DNA from 4 places in the Terrabacter sp. FW104-15G4B genome. Region 1 is predicted to be linked to each of the others. Evidence: riboswitches for the same ligand, from Rfam matches in the RefSeq annotation. Region 1 holds a riboswitch; each other region holds the start of a gene.
The links. Region 1 has a riboswitch for cyclic di-AMP ahead of AC3WRT_RS20350 (C40 family peptidase). Riboswitches for the same ligand answer to the same signal wherever they lie in the genome.
Positions count from the first base shown of each region.

Region 2: it holds a riboswitch for cyclic di-AMP, as region 1 does, so the genes downstream of both, AC3WRT_RS08830 (C40 family peptidase) here and AC3WRT_RS20350 (C40 family peptidase) in region 1, are expected to answer to the same signal.
Region 3: it holds a riboswitch for cyclic di-AMP, as region 1 does, so the genes downstream of both, AC3WRT_RS18480 (CHAP domain-containing protein) here and AC3WRT_RS20350 (C40 family peptidase) in region 1, are expected to answer to the same signal.
Region 4: it holds a riboswitch for cyclic di-AMP, as region 1 does, so the genes downstream of both, AC3WRT_RS08805 (C40 family peptidase) here and AC3WRT_RS20350 (C40 family peptidase) in region 1, are expected to answer to the same signal.

Region 1 is NZ_JBYTCI010000055.1:5,125-9,221, reverse strand. Features, by position in the region: gene AC3WRT_RS20360 (MFS transporter) at 1-997, shown strand, start outside; gene AC3WRT_RS20355 (iron-dependent transcriptional repressor DtxR) at 1,027-1,722, shown strand; cyclic di-AMP (ydaO/yuaA leader) riboswitch at 1,940-2,115, shown strand; gene AC3WRT_RS20350 (C40 family peptidase) at 2,118-2,924, shown strand; gene AC3WRT_RS20345 (DsbA family oxidoreductase) at 3,033-3,716, shown strand; gene AC3WRT_RS20340 (STAS domain-containing protein) at 3,719-4,097, opposite strand, start outside.
Region 2 is NZ_JBYTCI010000008.1:88,915-93,011, reverse strand. Features, by position in the region: gene AC3WRT_RS08850 (acyl-CoA dehydrogenase) at 1-908, opposite strand, end outside; tRNA gene AC3WRT_RS08845 (tRNA-Gly) at 1,180-1,253, opposite strand; gene AC3WRT_RS08840 (FBP domain-containing protein) at 1,333-1,830, opposite strand; cyclic di-AMP (ydaO/yuaA leader) riboswitch at 2,173-2,332, shown strand; gene AC3WRT_RS08835 (hypothetical protein) at 2,313-2,534, opposite strand; gene AC3WRT_RS08830 (C40 family peptidase) at 2,521-2,928, shown strand; gene AC3WRT_RS08825 (glycosyltransferase) at 2,938-4,097, opposite strand, start outside.
Region 3 is NZ_JBYTCI010000035.1:524-4,620, reverse strand. Features, by position in the region: gene AC3WRT_RS18495 (zinc-dependent alcohol dehydrogenase family protein) at 1-500, shown strand, start outside; gene AC3WRT_RS18490 (alpha/beta hydrolase) at 711-1,388, shown strand; gene AC3WRT_RS18485 (iron chaperone) at 1,579-1,953, shown strand; cyclic di-AMP (ydaO/yuaA leader) riboswitch at 2,222-2,410, shown strand; gene AC3WRT_RS18480 (CHAP domain-containing protein) at 2,416-3,327, shown strand; gene AC3WRT_RS18475 (alkene reductase) at 3,548-4,097, shown strand, end outside.
Region 4 is NZ_JBYTCI010000008.1:84,070-88,166, reverse strand. Features, by position in the region: gene AC3WRT_RS08820 (SRPBCC domain-containing protein) at 1-26, shown strand, start outside; gene AC3WRT_RS08815 (ArsR/SmtB family transcription factor) at 23-367, shown strand; gene AC3WRT_RS08810 (SRPBCC family protein) at 416-859, shown strand; cyclic di-AMP (ydaO/yuaA leader) riboswitch at 1,079-1,222, shown strand; gene AC3WRT_RS08805 (C40 family peptidase) at 1,274-1,789, shown strand; gene AC3WRT_RS08800 (NAD(P)-dependent alcohol dehydrogenase) at 2,645-3,613, opposite strand; gene AC3WRT_RS08795 (DUF6326 family protein) at 3,748-4,097, opposite strand, start outside.

The DNA of each region.
Region 1 (4,097 bases):
CATCGGTGAGCGTCGGGCCCTGCTCGTGGCCGCCGTCGTCGAGGCCGTCGGCATGCTCGTCGCAGCGCTCGCCGGCGGCCTGGTCATGCTCTTCGTCGGGGTGCTCGTGATCGGCTTGGCCGGGTCGCTCTTCGGCCTGGCCCGGCAGGCCTACCTGACCGAGGCGGTGCCCGTCGCCATGCGTGCTCGGGCGCTCTCGACGCTCGGCGGGGTGAACCGCATCGGCTACTTCGTCGGACCGTTCATCGGCTCTTTCGTCATCTCCCGTGGGGGCACGGAGGCGGCGTATGCCGTGGGCGGGGTCGCGAGCCTCGCGGCGTTCGTCCTCGTGCTCTTCGCCCCCGACATCACCGGGTCCGCGCACCGCCTTACAGGCGGTGGCGCGCCCCGCAGCGTCTCCTCGGTGCTGCTGCAGCACCGGCACGTCCTGCTGACCCTGGGTACCGGGGCCATGTGCGTGGCCGGCGCGCGCGCCGTCCGGGAGGCGCTGGTGCCGCTGTGGGCGGAGTCTGTCGGCTTCTCGCCGGCCCAGACGTCGCTCGTCTTCGGGGTGGCGGGCGCCCTCGACATGGTGCTCTTCTACCCCTCGGGGTGGCTGATGGACCGCTACGGCCGGGTCGCCGCCGCGGTGCCCAGCATGCTCGTGCTCGGACTCGGCATGGCGCTGCTGCCGCTCGCGACCAGCCTCGTGGCAGTGACCGCGGCCGCGACCGTGCTCGGCGTCGGCAACGGCCTCGGGGCCGGGCTCATCATGACGCTCGGGGCGGACGCCTCGCCCGCGGACGGCCGGGCCCAGTTCCTCGGTGGGTGGCGCCTGTGCGCCGACCTGGGAAGGGCGGGGGGCCCTCTGGTGTTGTCAGGGCTGAGCGCCGTCGTCTCGCTGGGCGCCGCGTCGGTCCTCCTGGGCCTGGGCGCCGTCGCCGGGGCGGGCTGGCTGCGCGTCTGGGTGCCTCGCCACGACCCGACCCGCAGGCCGGCGCCCGACGGCGGTCCGTGACCGTCCTCCGACTCTGAGAAGGTATGACAGTGACGGACCTGATCGACACCACCGAGATGTACCTGCGCACCATCTTCGAGCTCGAGGAGGAGGGCATCGTCCCTCTGCGCGCACGCATCGCCGAGCGGTTGGGGCACTCGGGTCCCACGGTGTCGCAGACGGTGGCCCGGATGGAGCGCGACGGGCTCGTCGCCGTGTCCGGTGACCGCCACCTCGAGCTGTCCGACCACGGTCGGCTGCTCGCGACGCGCGTCATGCGCAAGCACCGGCTGGCCGAGCGGCTGCTCGTCGACGTGATCGGTCTCGAGTGGGAGTACGCCCACGACGAGGCGTGCCGCTGGGAGCACGTCATGTCCGAGAAGGTCGAGCGCAAGATCCTCGGCCTCATCGGCGAGGGCCTCGAGTCGCCGTACGGCAACCCCATCCCGGGGCTCGAGGAGCTCGGCGTGCACCAGGACGAGGACTTCCTCACCGGCCTCACCACGCTGAGCGCGGTCGTCGGCGGCGTGCCCGCCGTCGTGACCATCCGGCGCATCGGCGAGCCGGTGCAGGTCGACCCCGAGGCGCTCGCGTTGCTGACGAGCGCAGGGGTCGTGCCGGGCGCGCGGGTCGAGGTGGTCCGTGAGGACGGCCGCGTCCTCGCCGTCCGGGAGGGGAGCGAGCCCTCCACCGGGGTCTCGCTGCCCGACGACGTCGCGGTGCACGTCTTCTGCCAGGCCGCCTGAGCCGCAGCCGCTGTGGTGGTTCGCCACCTCGGGATGACGCCGTTCGTCACTGCTTGCCATGCCTTGACCGGGCTTTTCCGTCACTTGCCCGAGCCTCTCCGAGAATTTGCACAATTCGGGAACTCGGAGGTGACAACGCCCATCCCTTTGGGTACGGTTGGCCCCACTTGCTCTCCCCGTCGAGTGAGTGCCCCGGGTCGGACCGCCTAGTCCTGCCATCGACCTGAGGCTCAGTACGAACCGCATGGCAGGAGCGGGGGAACCACTTTCTCCGGGCGTCGAGAGACGCCCTCGGGGTGAAGCCCTCCGTGGACCGAACCTGGTCCGAGCGAAGGCCGGGCAGTACCTCCAGCCCGAACCCGACAGCTCACCTCGTAGGCGTCGAGAGGTCAAACGTGGCTCAGAACGTTCCCGGGCGCCACCGCGCCCCCGGTCGCTTCAACGCGATGTCGGAGCTCAAGACGATCGCCAAGGAGTCTGCTCAGCCCGCCGTGAAGGGCGCCGCGATCGTCGCGGCCTCGGGTGGTCTGGTCGCCTCGTTCGCCGGCACGGCCAACGCCGCCGACGGGTCGAGCAGCAGCAACGTCGTCGCAGCTCCCGCCGCCGTCGGTCCCGCCGCAGGCGCCCTGAAGGCCGGCAACGCCCTGTCGGCCATCGGCTACGCCAAGCCCGCGTCCGCGCAGGCCACGGTCAAGCCGGTCGTCATCGAGGACATCCAGGTCAAGACCCAGCGCGCCGAGAAGAAGGCCGCCGAGGAGGCGGCTGCAAAGGCCGCCGACGAGGCGGCCTCGCAGCGCCAGACGGCGAGCCAGCGCGTGTCGCGGTCCACCTCGACGCCCCGCGCGGCGATCAACCCCGCGCCGGCGCCCACCGCCAGCGGCATCGTGGGCATCGCCCAGTCCTTCTTCGGTGTGCCCTACGTCTACGGCGGCTCGTCGCCCTCCGGCTTCGACTGCTCGGGCTTCACCTCGTACGTCTACCGCCAGGCCGGCATCTCCATCCCGCGCACCGCGTCCGCGCAGCAGTCGGCCGCGACCCGCGTCAGCAGCCCGAGCCCCGGCGACCTCGTCTTCTTCGGCTCGCCGGCCTACCACGTGGGCATCTACGTCAGCCCGGGCCGGATGATCGACGCCCAGCGCCCCGGCACCGTGATCGGCAACCACTCGATCTGGACCACGCCGTCGGGCTACGGCCGATTCTGAGCCGTCACCTCTCACGCCACCTCACGATGCCCCCGCCGATCCGGCGGGGGCATCGTGCGTTCCCGGCTCGGTCGGCGAGCGTCGTTGCGTGCGTGGTTGACTGAGACGATGACCGACCAGCCAGCCGCGGAATCCACGACCCTCATCGAGCTCGACCTCTGGAGCGACCTGGTCTGCCCCTACTCGTGGGTGGCCAAGCGACGCATCGAGGCGGCGGTCGGTGCCTTCGAGCGCCCGCACGACGTCACGCTGCGTCTGCGGTCGTTCGAGCTCTACCCGGACGTCCCCGTCGGTGGAGGGGTGCCCGTCAGCGAGCACCTGTCGGTGCGGCACGGCGGCGACGCGGGCACCGGGCGGCTGATGAACGCCAAGGCCAGCGAGACGGCGCAGGCCGACGACCTCGTCTTCGACTGGGACCGGGCGGTGCGGGCCAACAGCTTCGACGCCCACCGCCTCTGCGCCCTCGCCGGCGAGATGGGAGGGCCGGCCCTGCGGTCGGCTGCCGTGGAGCGCTTCCACTCCGCCCACTTCGGCGAGGGCCTGCCCATCGACGACCACGAGGTGCTGCAGCGGCTCTCGGCGGAGTGCGGCCTCGACGAGCGGCGCGTCTCGGCCGTGCTCGCCTCCGACGCCTACGCCGAGCAGGTGCGCGCCGACGAGCGGGAGGCTCGAGCCATGGGCGTCACGTCGACACCCTTCGTGCTCGCCAACGGGTATGCCGCCGTGTCCGGTGCGCGGCCCGTCGAGGACTACCTCGCCCTGCTGCGCGGCGTCGCGACGGAGACCGTCTGACTTCAGCCCGTCCCCGGGGGCCATTGCGCAGCAGGGGCGCCCGCCGTGCCGTCGAGCTCGGCTGCCGGCCCGTCGACGCCGGATGGCTCCCGGGGCTTGGCGAGGGGAGCGGTCGCGGGCGGCAGGGCGGCATACGCACGCCCGACGTCCGGGAGGTCGGGGACGGCCTCGTCGACGGTGATCACCTGGGTCAGCCGGGTGAGCTCGAGGACCGCGCGGATCGGCGCATCCGGGGGCACCACGAGCCGCAGGTCCTGGCGTCGGTCTCGCAGGCGCTGCGCGAGGCGGAAGAGCGAGGCGATGGCGGCGCTGTCGAGGTAGCGCGTGCCGCTCAGGTCGAGGACCACGAGGGTCACGTCAGCGGGCACGGCGGGCGCGAGG
Region 2 (4,097 bases), on a different contig from region 1:
CCCACGAACATCCGCGCGTTCTCGATGACCTTGAACATCTGCGCGATGCCGTCATGCACATCGCCGAGGAGAGTGCCGACGGCTGGCTGCTGCTCGCCGAAGGTGACCTCGCACGTGGTGCTGACCTTGAGGCCCATCTTGTGCTCGACATTCGTGACGTGGGCGCCGTTGCGCTCGCCCAGCTCACCGGTCTCGAGGTCGACGTGGAACTTCGGCACGATGAAGAGGGACAGGCCCTTGGTGCCGGGGCCGGCGCCCTCGGGGCGGGCGAGGACGAAGTGCACGACGTTGTCGACGAGGTCGGACTCGGCGGAGGTGATGAAGCGCTTGACGCCGGTGATGTGCCACGTGCCGTCGGGCTGCTGGACGGCCTTGGTCCGGCCGGCGCCGACGTCGGAGCCGGCGTCGGGCTCGGTGAGCACCATCGTGGTGTGCCAGGCCCTGTCGACGATGTGCTTGGCGAGCTTCTTCTGGTCGTCGGTGCCCATGTGCCACAGCAGGTTGGCGAAGGAGTAGCTCGCGGTGAACATGTGGACGGCGGGGTTGGCGCCGCACACCATCTCGGCGACCGACCAGCGCAGCGAGGCGGGCACGACCATGCCGCCGAGCTCGGCCGGCACGTCGAGGTTGCCCCAGCCGCCGTCGACGTACGCCTTGAACGACCTCTTGAAGGAGTCCGGCATCGTCACGGTCTGGTTGACCGGGTCGTAGACAGGCGGGTTGCGGTCGCTGTCGAGCAGGCTGTCGGCCAGTTCGTTCTCGGCGAGTCGCGACACCTCGCGCAGGATGTCCTTGGCGGCGTCGACGTCGACGTCGGCATAGATGCCCTGGCCGAGGACGTCCTGCCGGCCGAAGACCTCGAAGAGGTTGAACTCGAGGTCGCGCACGTTGCTCTTGTAGTGGCCCATCCGGGGACCCTCCGGGTTCTGTCGCTCGTCGTGCGTCCGCGCCGTCGTCGGCGGGCGCGCCAGGTTACTGGCCGGTCACTTCCATGATGCTACTGACCGGTAACGATCGCAAGGTCGATAGGTCACGGTTGCGCGACACGTCGACCGATGGCGTATGCCGGGTGGCCGGGTGTCCCGCGACTCCGCCCCCCTGCGGGTTGTCGTCCTTGAACGCGACCTCGGGCCCGGGACAGCGAAAGGGCCCGGTCGCGATGACCGGGCCCGTCGCATCTGGAGCAGGCGGCACGAATTGCACGTACGTCTTCCTTCTGGAAGAAGGCTGTTCTGCTACTGAACTACGCCTGCGAGGCGTCGCCCACCGTAGCAACGAAGGGGTGCCGACGTCCAAATCCGACTCGCCGGTGGCGCCGCCGGTGGCGCCGCCCTACGAGCCGTCCCGAACCCGGCGGGCGAAGGTCGACGAGCGCGTGTGCAACTCCTCGACGCGACGCTGGACGAGGACGTGCGGGTCGAGCCCGCCCTCCATGCCATTCGGCAGGCGTCGGACATGCGCCGAGCAGCTGAAGTCGGCGTGCACCAGCGTGCCCAGGCTGTTGCCCTCCCGGCCGGCGGCGCCGGCGCGCTTGGCGACGAAGAGGGTGACGTCGGTCGTGGCGAAGACGTCCTCGCACCAGGCGCACATCGTGCTCGCCCTGCGGGTGCGCTCGGAGGCCCGCAGCAGGAAGCCGACGGGTTCGTCGTCGACGGGCACGACGGCATACGCGCGCTGGGGGTTGCTGCGGTCGACCCACCCGAGGTAGTCGAGCCGGTCCCAGCGTTCGCCGAGCCGCTCGAGGTCGGTGGGGAGGCTCGCCTGCTTCGCCTCACGCCGCGAGGCGTTGACGAAGGAGGAGCGAATCTCATTCTCTGTCAATGGTTTCATGGTCAGTCCTGTCGGTGGGGCATGATCGGATGAACCGGTCAGCCGGGGTGCGGGAGGCAGGGTGCGACCGTGACCGCTGAGCAGGCCATGGTGGCCACCCCCTCTCCCGCGGGCCTTCCCGCTGACGACTGACGAGCTCCCGTGGAGCAGCGACCATGGTGCGCCAAGGGCGGGCGCCGCGTCCACCCGAATTGGCTGCTGCCCCCGGGCGGGATGTCCGTTTTCGGCCGTTTCAGACTGTCAACTCTTGCCATGATCTGTCGTTTGATGATGCTTTCGTGACCGTTCTGTCATTGTCGCTGGAGTCAATCGCCCGGGGTCCTCCCCGTGCGGCCCACCGGACGCCGAGTCCTGTCCACCGGTGGGGCAGCCACGCAACAGCGGACAGGAGTGGGGGACCCACCTTCGGGCCGGCCAGCCGGTCCTCGGGGTGAAGCCGCATCTGCGGCCGGGCTGCTTCCGCCCGAACCCGACAGCTCACCTCACAGGCGCGGGAAGGAATGCACCATGCCCACCACCAGTTCTGCACGTCGAATTCCCTTGTCGTCAATGACAATCACGCCCCTCTTGGCGGCACTGCTGATCGGGGCGGGCGCCGCACCGTCGGACCACGCAGTCTCGGTGACGGGCGGGTCGTCCACGGCGGTGCCAGCCGCTCCGCTCACCTCATCGCCAGCAACTGCCCAGCCCGTGAGCATCGCCACGACGCCCGTCGCCTACGTCACGCCGGCGTCGGTGGCCATCCCGCGGGGGCTGAAGGCCGTCAGGCTCGCGGCGGCCCAGAAGGGCAAGCCGTATCGCTGGGGCGGTGCGGGGCCGCGGTCCTTCGACTGCTCCGGTCTCGTCTACTACGTGTACGACAAGCAGCTGCACGTGTCGCTGCCGCGAACTGCGAATGCGCAGCGCAAGAAGGCGATTCGGGTGGCCAAGGCCAATGTGCGTCCCGGGGACCTTGTCTTCTTCATGTCCCGCGGCCGCGCTTACCACGTGGGCATCTATGCGGGCCACGGCAAGATCTGGCACTCGCCTCGGCCGGGTCAGCGCGTCATGCTCAGCAAGATCTGGACGAGCAGGTGGCAGGCGGGTCGCATCCGCTGACGGCTCGGTTCAGGAGGCCTGCCGCGCGCCGCTGCAGGCCTCCACCTCGGCCGCGATCCTGGCCAGCGCGTCCGACCGGCGGATGTCGGCGCCGATGGACTGCGCTCGAGCGCGGTGGGCGCCCTGGCCGAGCACCGTCCGGACCGCGTCTCGCACCTGGCTCGGGGTCGGGCTGCCCGTGCGAAGGTTGACGCCGGCGCCGGCCCACTCCACGCGGGCGGCGATCTCCGGCTTCTCCTCGGTGTCGCCCGCGACGACGAGCGGCACGCCATGCGCGAGCGCGTGGTGCGTCCCGCCGAAGCCACCGTTTGTCACCAGTGCGGAGACGTGCGGCATCAGCAGGTCGAACGGCAGGAACGTTGCCGCACAGGCGTTTTCCGGAAGTGGACCCAGCTGCTTTGTCGGCGGCCCTCCGGTCACGGCGACGACGAGGACGTCCTCGTCGCGCAGCCCGCGCAGTGACGGGCCGATGAGGCGGTCGAGGTCCCGGACGTCGAGCGTGCCCTGGGTCACGAGGACGACGGGCCTCGTGCCGTCGAGCCGGCACCACCAGTCGGGCAGCGCAGCGGGCCCGAAGGCTCGCGGCAGGACGGGACCGATGTAGCTGACCTCGGGTGGCAGGTCGGGTCGTGGGTAGTCGAGCGAGGGAACGCTCAGCTGCAGGAAGCGGTCCGCAGTTCCGACGCCGTCCATGAAGTAGCCCGGCAGCCGCGCTCCCGGCACGCACTGTGCGAGCGCTGCCTGTGCCTCCCGTTGCTGACGGCCCAGCACCAGTTTACGGATCGCGGCCCCGACGACGACGTTGCGAAACAGGGCAGACGGTCCGACGGCATACGGCAGTCCCGCTCCGAAGGGCGGCACGTGCGGCGAGGAGAGGGGCAGCGGGATGACGCCGCAGCCGATCACCGTCGGGCGAGGGCCGGGGCGCGCGAGCAGGGGCGCGACCCCGGTGAAGCTCGTCTCGTGGAGAACGACATCTGCCGGTCGGCGTTGCAGCTCCGCAGACAGCACGCCCCACTGAGGCCGCATGGCCCGGATGAACAGGTGCGAGACGTCGAACCTGACCCTGGCGATCCCGGTCGTCTGCGTCCGCCCCGGGAACGCGCGGTCGAGGTCGCGGTCGTCGATGTCGGCGGCGCCCTGCAGTGGCACGAACTCGACTCCGGCCG
Region 3 (4,097 bases), on a different contig from region 1:
CGGTCGGCCTCTGCGGGGTCATCGCCGCCAGGGAGCTCGGGGCCGAGCGCATCGTCGCGATGTCGCGGCACGAGCCGCGCCAGGCGCTCGCCCGCGAGTTCGGCGCCACGCACGTCGTCGCCGAGCGTGACGACGCCGGCGTCGAGGCGATCCTGGAGCTGACCGACGGCGTCGGAGCCGACTCGGTGCTCGAGTGCGTCGGCACCGACCAGTCGATGAAGACGGCCTTCCGCATCGGCCGCCCCGGCTCGACCGTCGGCTTCGTCGGCGCCCCGCACGGCGTCGAGCTGCCCGTCCGGCAGATGTTCGTCCGCAACGTCGGCCTCGCCGGCGGCATGGCCCCGGTGCGCACCTATCTGCCCGACCTGCTGGAACGTGTCCTCGACGGCCGCATCGACCCGGGCAAGGTCTTCGACCTCACCCTCCCGCTCGACGAGGTCGCCGAGGGCTACAAGGCCATGGACGAGCGCCGCGCGATCAAGGTCCTCCTGCGCCCCTGACCCACCACTCGTCCGGCGTCGGCTGATCGCGTATGCCGTTTGACCAAACCGTTCGGGCGCCCGCTCCGAAGGGCTACCGTCACGAGCGGGCCCCCGGTTCGTGGCCTCTCGACGGTGGGAGCGGTGAACGGTGGGGCAGTGACCGGGCACACGGCATGCGTCCGACCCCCTCGGCTGACCACTCTCGGCCCCTCGACGACGGAGCACCACGTGACGGACGCCCGGCTCATCGACACGGCCGCGCCGAGGGAGCCCAGGGGCGTCGCCCTCGTGCTCCACGGTGGCGGGGCCAGACGTGAGCCGATGCGGGTGAGCCCGGCCCAGCTGTCGGTGCTGCGGATGGTGCCGATCGCGCACCGCATCGCCCGCGCCGGAAGGGGCGAGCTGGCCGTCCTGCGGCTGCTCAACTCGACGCGAGGCTGGGACGCCCACCACACCCCGGTCGACGACGTGCGCTGGGCACTCGGCCTGGTCGCCGAGCGGTTCGGCCCGGACCTGCGGGTCTGCCTCGTGGGGCACTCGCTCGGCGGACGAGCGGCCCTGCTCGCGGCCGCGGAGGAGCCGGTCTTCAGCGCCGTGGCGCTCAACCCGTGGGTCTACCCGACCGAGGGGCGCCTCGACGTGGGCGGGCGCCGGGTGCTCGTGGTCCACGGCGACGATGACCGGGTCGCGAGACCCGCGAACTCCGCCGCGGTCGCTCGGGACCTGACCAGGACCGCCGATCAGGTCGGCTACGTCACCGTCAAGGGCGGCAAGCACGCGATGGTGGGCCGGCACGCAGTCTTCGACGGCCTGGCCGCCGACTTCGCGACCGCGACGCTGCTCGGCCGCCGCCCGCACGGTGTTCTCGCGCGGGTGCTCGACGGCGAGCGGTGGGTCGACGTCTGACCGCTGCGCGCCGCCCAACACACCGACGTCGGGGAGCTCCTGCGTCGAGCCGCACCCGAAACGGCACGGTACGCACATTTCTGACGGTCTGGTCAGTGAGTGAGAACTTGTTTTGCGCGCGTCCGTTTTGCGCAATAGGGTCGGGATGACCCCTCCAACGACCGGTCCGGAACTGAAGTGAGGACCAGGATTGGCCCCGAGATTTGCGTCCGTCGATGACTACATCGCCTCCTACCCCGAGGAGACGCGAACCCAGCTCGCAGGGGTCCGACGCACGATCAGCCAGGCTGCCCCGCACGCCGGCGAGAAGATCAGCTACGGCATGGCGACGTTCACGGTCGACGGCAAGCCGCTGATCTACTACGCCGGCTGGAAGAACCACGTCGGCCTCTATCCCGTGCCGACCGGCGACGCGGACTTCGAGGAGGCGATCGCGCCCTACCGCCGCGCCAAGGACACCGTGCGCTTCCCGATCACCCGCCCCGTGCCCCTCGAGCTGGTCACCCAGATCACCCACCTGTGCCTCGAGCGGCGCGCCGCCGTGTCGGAGAAGTCCGAGAGCTGAGCCCCAGGACGTCGAGGCGCAGGCACCGAGACGGGGCCGGGCTACCCGAGGCACGAGGGCTCCGCTCGCGGTTTGGATGTGAACCGCGTCACACCCCGCACCGGTCATGCGCTCGTAAAGGCGGTCAAAACGGACGTCAAAGCCTTGTTACGGCGCGTCGCCGTTACCGTGGCGTGACTTTTGCCAGTTGGCTCGTCTACTCTTCCGGAAGCCCGGCCACCTGGTCGGGCTCTCGTGAGGTGGACCGCCTAGTCCCGTCACCGCCTGACGAGAGAGAGCAAACCTTGTGACGGGAGCGGAGGAACCACGAGTTTCTCCGGGCGTCCGGCGTAACGACTTCGGACGTCCTTGGGGTGAAGATCTCGCCCGCCGACACGACTCGTTCGTGAGGTGGGTGAGGACCGGGCACCTTTCCGCCCGAACCCGACAGCTAACTTCGTAGGCGCGGAGAGGTTCAACAGCGTGAACAACGAGACCATTCGCGGTCGCCACCGTGCGCCAGGCCGCTACAACCCACTCATCGAACTCAAGCTCATCGCCAGTGAGTCGGCTCAGCCGGCCATCAAGGCGGGAGCGGTCGTCGCAGCAACCGGTGGCCTCGTCGCCACCTTCGCCAGCTCGGCGAGCGCCGACACCCTGTCCCAGGCCCCGGCCGGAGTCGCCGCTGCTGGTGTCGGGGCGGCTCCCGCCGCCGTCGGCCCGGCGACCGCGACCCCAGCGGCTCCGGCCGCTTCGACGGCGCTGTCGAAGATCGGCTACGCTCCCGCCGCCCAGCAGGTCGCCGCGCAGCGCGTCGCCACGCCGAAGCCGCAGGTCATCAAGGACGTGCAGGTCGAGCAGGAGCGCGCCGAGGCCAAGGCCGTCGCCGCCAGCAAGGCTGTCGCCGCCAGCAAGACCCTGGCCGACCGCAAGGCTGCGGCCACCCGCGCCTCGCGCGACGTCACCCGCAAGACGCTGACGACGAGCACGTCGGCGACCAAGTCGCGCAGCAACGCGTCCGTTCCGAGCGCCTCGTCCGGCATGCGCGCCTCGTCCAACTGGGCCACCGCCGGCCAGTGCACCTGGGGCGCCCTCAACAAGTGGTACCAGTCCGAGGGCTACTACCCGGGCGGCTGGACCGGCAACGCGATGGTCTGGGCCTCGGGCGCGCGGTCCGCGGGCTACACCGTGAGCTCCACGCCGCGTACGCGCTCCATCATCGTCATGCAGCCCGGCGTCGCCGGCTCCTCCAGCGTGGGGCACGTCGCCTGGGTGACGGCCGTCAACGGCAACAAGGTGTCGATCATCGAGATGAACGCGATGGCGGGCGCCTACAACTACAACACCCGCACGGTCACCCTGAGCGGCGGCATGTCGTTCATCTACGCTCCGTGAGCCGAGCCGCTCGCTGACGCGGCTTCGAGAGGGGAGGATGCCTTCGGGCATCCCCCCCTCCGGCGTACCTGCCCGGTCCTTCCTGCGACATCGCCCACACTGCGGGCACATGGGAATGATCGGCCGCTCCTGCTCCTTGTCGCCCAGGTAGTTGAAGTCTCCACCGCCTCGGTGGCGGCCCCGACAGATCCGACAGTCCCCACACTTCAGGAGCAGGCCTGTGAGCACGGCTTTCGAGAGCATCCGTATCGGCCGCTGGGACCTCCCCCAGCGCTTCGTCATGGCACCGCTGACGCGCAACCGCGCGGGTGAGGGCCAGGCGCCGACCGAGCTCAACGCGCAGTACTACGGCCAGCGCGCGAGCGCCGGCCTGATCATCACCGAGGGCACCCAGCCGAGCGCCGTCGGCCAGGGCTACCTCGACACCCCCGGCATCCACTCCGACGAGCAGGTCACCGGCTGGCGCCTCGTCGCCGACGCGGTGCACGCGGGCGGCGGACACGTCGTCGTCCAGCTCATGCACGCCGGGCGCGTCGCGCACCCGGACAACAAGGGTGGGCTCGAGAGCGTCGCCCCGAGCGCCATCGCCGCGCCCGGCGAGATCGTGACCGCGAGCGGCCAGCAGGCGTATGCCGTCCCGCGCGCCCTCGAGACCGAGGCGATCCCCGCGCTCGTGGCGGAGTTCGTCCACGCGTCTCGCCAGGCCATCGCCGCCGGGCTCGACGGTGTCGAGATCCACGCCGCGAACGGCTACCTGCCGCACCAGTTCC
Region 4 (4,097 bases), on a different contig from region 1:
CTGCGTCGCTGCGGACCCGGCAGTGACCCTCGGAGTGCAGGAGATCGACGACGAGCTGTGGTCGATGATCGGTGACCCGACGCGACGGCGCCTGCTCGACCTGCTGCTCACCGCCGGCGGGGGCACGGCCACGTCTCTCAGTGACCAGCTACCGGTCAGCCGGCAAGCGGTGGCCAAGCACCTCGGCGTTCTGGAGCGCTCCGGTCTGGTGCATGGCGTCGCCGCCGGCCGCGAGCGTCGCTTCGAGATCAGCCGGGACCAGTTCGCGCGCGCGGTCGCCCAGCTCAGCGCGGTCGGAGCCGCTTGGGACTCCCGGCTCGCGCGCATCGCTCGGATCGCGGAGGGCATCCACCGGTCGGAGCAGTAGTGGCCGCCGAAGCCAAGTCACGCGCAGGCACGGAGAAGGGAGAGGCACGTGGTTGACATCGTGCACCGGGTGGCGATCGAGAGGTCCGCACCGGAACAGGTCTATCGAGCACTCACCACCATCGACGGCCTCGCGGGGTGGTGGACCACCGACACGACGGGCGACGCCGCTGTCGGCGGCCTCATCGAGTTCCGCTTCTCCCCCGGCGGCTTCGACATGGTGGTGCTCGAGAGCACCCCGACGAAGCAGGTGAGATGGGAGGTCGTGTCCGGGCCGGACGAGTGGGTCGGCACGACCGTGAACTGGCGACTGCGACAGGACGGCGACTGGACGGTCGTGATGTTCAGTCACGAAGGCTGGGCCGAGCCGGTCGAGTTCATGCACCACTGCAGCACCAAGTGGGCGACCTACCTCATGAGCCTGAAGTCTCTGCTCGAGACCGGCGCCGGCGCCCCGTCGCCGAACGACGTCCACGTCGCCTACCCAGACTGAGGCAGTTGGCTCCGGACGACCAAGCGGACACTGTGGACTGAACTGCCGCGGGCAGGTGGCGGGTTGACCGCATATGCCCGAACTGTGCTGTGAATTTCAGCGAATTCGCCACGGAACACTGGCGCTTCGTGTATGTGGTCTGCGACCGTCATCGGCACAGATCATCGTCCGGGGTCTTCCCCGGTCGGCCCGCCGGTACGCCGAGTCCTGTCCGCCGGCGGGGCAGCCACGCTTCAGATGGACAGGAGCGGGAGACCCATTTCTGGACCGGCAAGGACCGGCCCTCGGGGTGAAGCCGCGACTCGCGGCCGGGCAGCCTCCGCCCGAACCCGACAGCTCATCTCGAAGGCGTGGGAAGGAAATCCCATGTCCACCTCTACCCAGGCACACCCACGCCTCCGTCCACTCCGCTCGTTGGCGCTCACACCTCTGCTGGCCGTCGCGCTCGCGCTCGGAGTGGGCGCACCCACCACCGGACCCACGGCCTCGCCGCCCGGCTCGACGTCGGCCGGCAACGGTGCAGCTGCCGCCTCCAGCCAGGCGGTCACGGTCGCTGCCCAGCCGGTGTGGACCGTCCCGCTGCGCACCAGGGGTCTCAGGCTCACGGCTGCCCAGGTCGGGAAGTGGTACCGCTGGGGCTACGCCGGCCCGTACTACTTCGACTGCTCCGGCCTCGTCTACTACGTCTACCACAAGCGACTGGGGCGGAATCTGCCCCGGACGGCCAACGCCCAGCGCCTCGCCACGATCAGGATCTACAAGTCGCAGGTGCTACCTGGTGACCTGATCTTCTTCATGTCGGGCGGGCGGGCCTACCACGTCGGCGTGTACGCCGGCTACGGCAAGGTCTGGCACGCGCCGCGCCCGGGCCAGCGCGTCCAGCTCTCGAGGATCTGGACCACCCGCTGGGTCGCCGGCCGGGTGCGCTAGGCGCCTGGGGCACCTCGGAATCGACGAAGCCGCAGGCCCAATGGTCGGGCCTGCGGCTTCGAGTCGGATCTGATCTGTCTGAGAAGGGTTCGCGAAATAGAGAACACGCAGGTCACGGCGCTTCTCCCCAAGGCAGAACAAGCAGGGCGCACACGAACGTGTCGAATGTTGCACACGGCCCTTAGCGGCGATTCGGAATCCGGCGGTTCGGTTCTGACACGGCAGACCTCCGGATTGGCATTGGATCGGGGAACGGAGCTGTATGCGCGGCCGGCGCAGAAGGGAGTCGGGGCCCTTACGGCGGTCGGGCACGCGACTCGTGTCGGAATAGCGCAGGGCTAGGGCTAGGAAAAGCAGGAGGGACGCCAGGGTCACACCCAGCCCACAGCTGACGAGCGCTGGAGAACGAGACGGGGGGTGCCATCACGTAGGCGAGGTTGCCTCTCGCCTCGAGCTCATGCACGACCACGGCCTCTATGTCGCAGGGCTCGTAACGGCGGCGCAGTTTGAAATGGGGCGCGTCTGGTTCGACTCGTTGCGGACGATGAACCGCACCTCTGTGATCGCGTTTCCGGTGAACCGCACACCATGGCGGTCACGGTCACAAGCTCGGTTCCACGGGGGTCTTGCTCTTCGCGCTGCTGAGCCGCCAGCGACCCGACGCTCGTCCCGACGGCGAGCCCTCTCCTTGCTCTGGAGGCGCGTGGCGCGAGGAGAACGGCTGCGATCGTGCCATGGCCAGCGACCCACGTGCCTACCGCGCCGACACCGTCCCAGCGCGCTGCACCCTCGCCGGCTAGCCGATATGTCTCAGCGGGTGTGTCGGACCCGAAGGGGCCGCGATCACGGCCGAACCTAGGCGCCGGCGACAACGATGTTTCCCAACTTCTGTCCAGTTTCGGCGTACCTGTGGGCGTGGTCCATTTGCTCGAGCGGGAAGCATCGGTCGATGACCGGGTGCAGCAATCCGGCTTCGACCAGGCCCCGCAGGTACGCCAGGTCCTCGCTTGTCCCGCTCGATGCCGCGATCACGACCCGTTTCTTGCTCCCCAATGAAGCCCACCGGGCGCGAACGATTTGCAAGAAACCCGGATTGGCCATGAGGAGGCATCCGTTCTCGGTCAACGACTTCACCATGCGACTGGACGGAGTATTGCGGACCACGTCGAAGATGACGTCGTAGGTCTGCGGGCTTTCGGTGAAGTCCGCCTGGGAGTAGTCGATGACGCGATCAGCACCGATCGCGCGCAGCATCTCCAGCTTCGGCGCACTGTCCACCGCGGTCACGTGCGCGCCGAGGACCTTCACGAGTTGGACCGCGAATGTGCCGAAGCTTCCCCCCGCCCCGTTGACCAGGACCCTCTGTCCGCTCCGGACGTTCGCCTTCCGTAGGAACTGCCACGCCTCGCCGCCTCCATAAGGGATGGCCGCACTGTCCTCGTAGCTCAGGTTCGCAGGCATGGTGGTGAGGGCTCCGGTCCGGGGGTTCTCACGCAGGCAGATGTACTCCGCGTAGGCGCCCAATCTGATCCCCGTCGCCGCGAAGACTCGGTCCCCTTCCTTGAGCGACCTGACATCGTGCCCCACCGACTCGACGTCACCGGCAAGTTCCTGCCCGAGCACGGGTTGTCTGGGCCTTCGGATGCCGAAGGACAACCGAATCGGTACCCAAAGCCAGGGGGCAAAGTCGAACGCCCGCAGTTCGCAATCGGCCGCGGTGACCGTCGTGGCGCGAATTCGAACAAGGACCTCGTTGTCCTTCGGAACCGGCTTCGACACCTCTTTGAGCTGAAGAACATCCGGTGGTCCGTAGCCGGTGCACACTACTGCTCTCATGGGTCCTCGGACTCTTGAGGCGCCGAGTGCGCCGAGTGCGCCCCATCGGCGGCGGCCATGCACGGTTCGGGTCGGTACATCGCGCTCTGCCTCCTAGTGATGTCCGCTGCGCTCGTGCACCATCATGAGACTGAAGCAGGCTCTTCGGGAACCTCGATGCGCGAGCTGGACTCCGACCACTTCCATGCGGTGAACACTATGTAGGCAGTGCACGCGATTTCGATGACGCTGAAGAATAGGTAGTAGCTGCGCGGCGTACTCACGAAGAGTGTCCCAAGCTGCACCACTGTCATCACCGAACCGGCCACGATATTCGCCACGCGATTTGTCCTGTACTTCAAGACACTAGATGCCAGCACCATGGCAATGGGTATTTCAATCAGTATTCCCGAGGCGAGCAGGAACCCTTGGGATACATCGAGTCCATTGACCCTGCCTGCGAGGTACTGGCGCAATAGCGAACGATCCATCA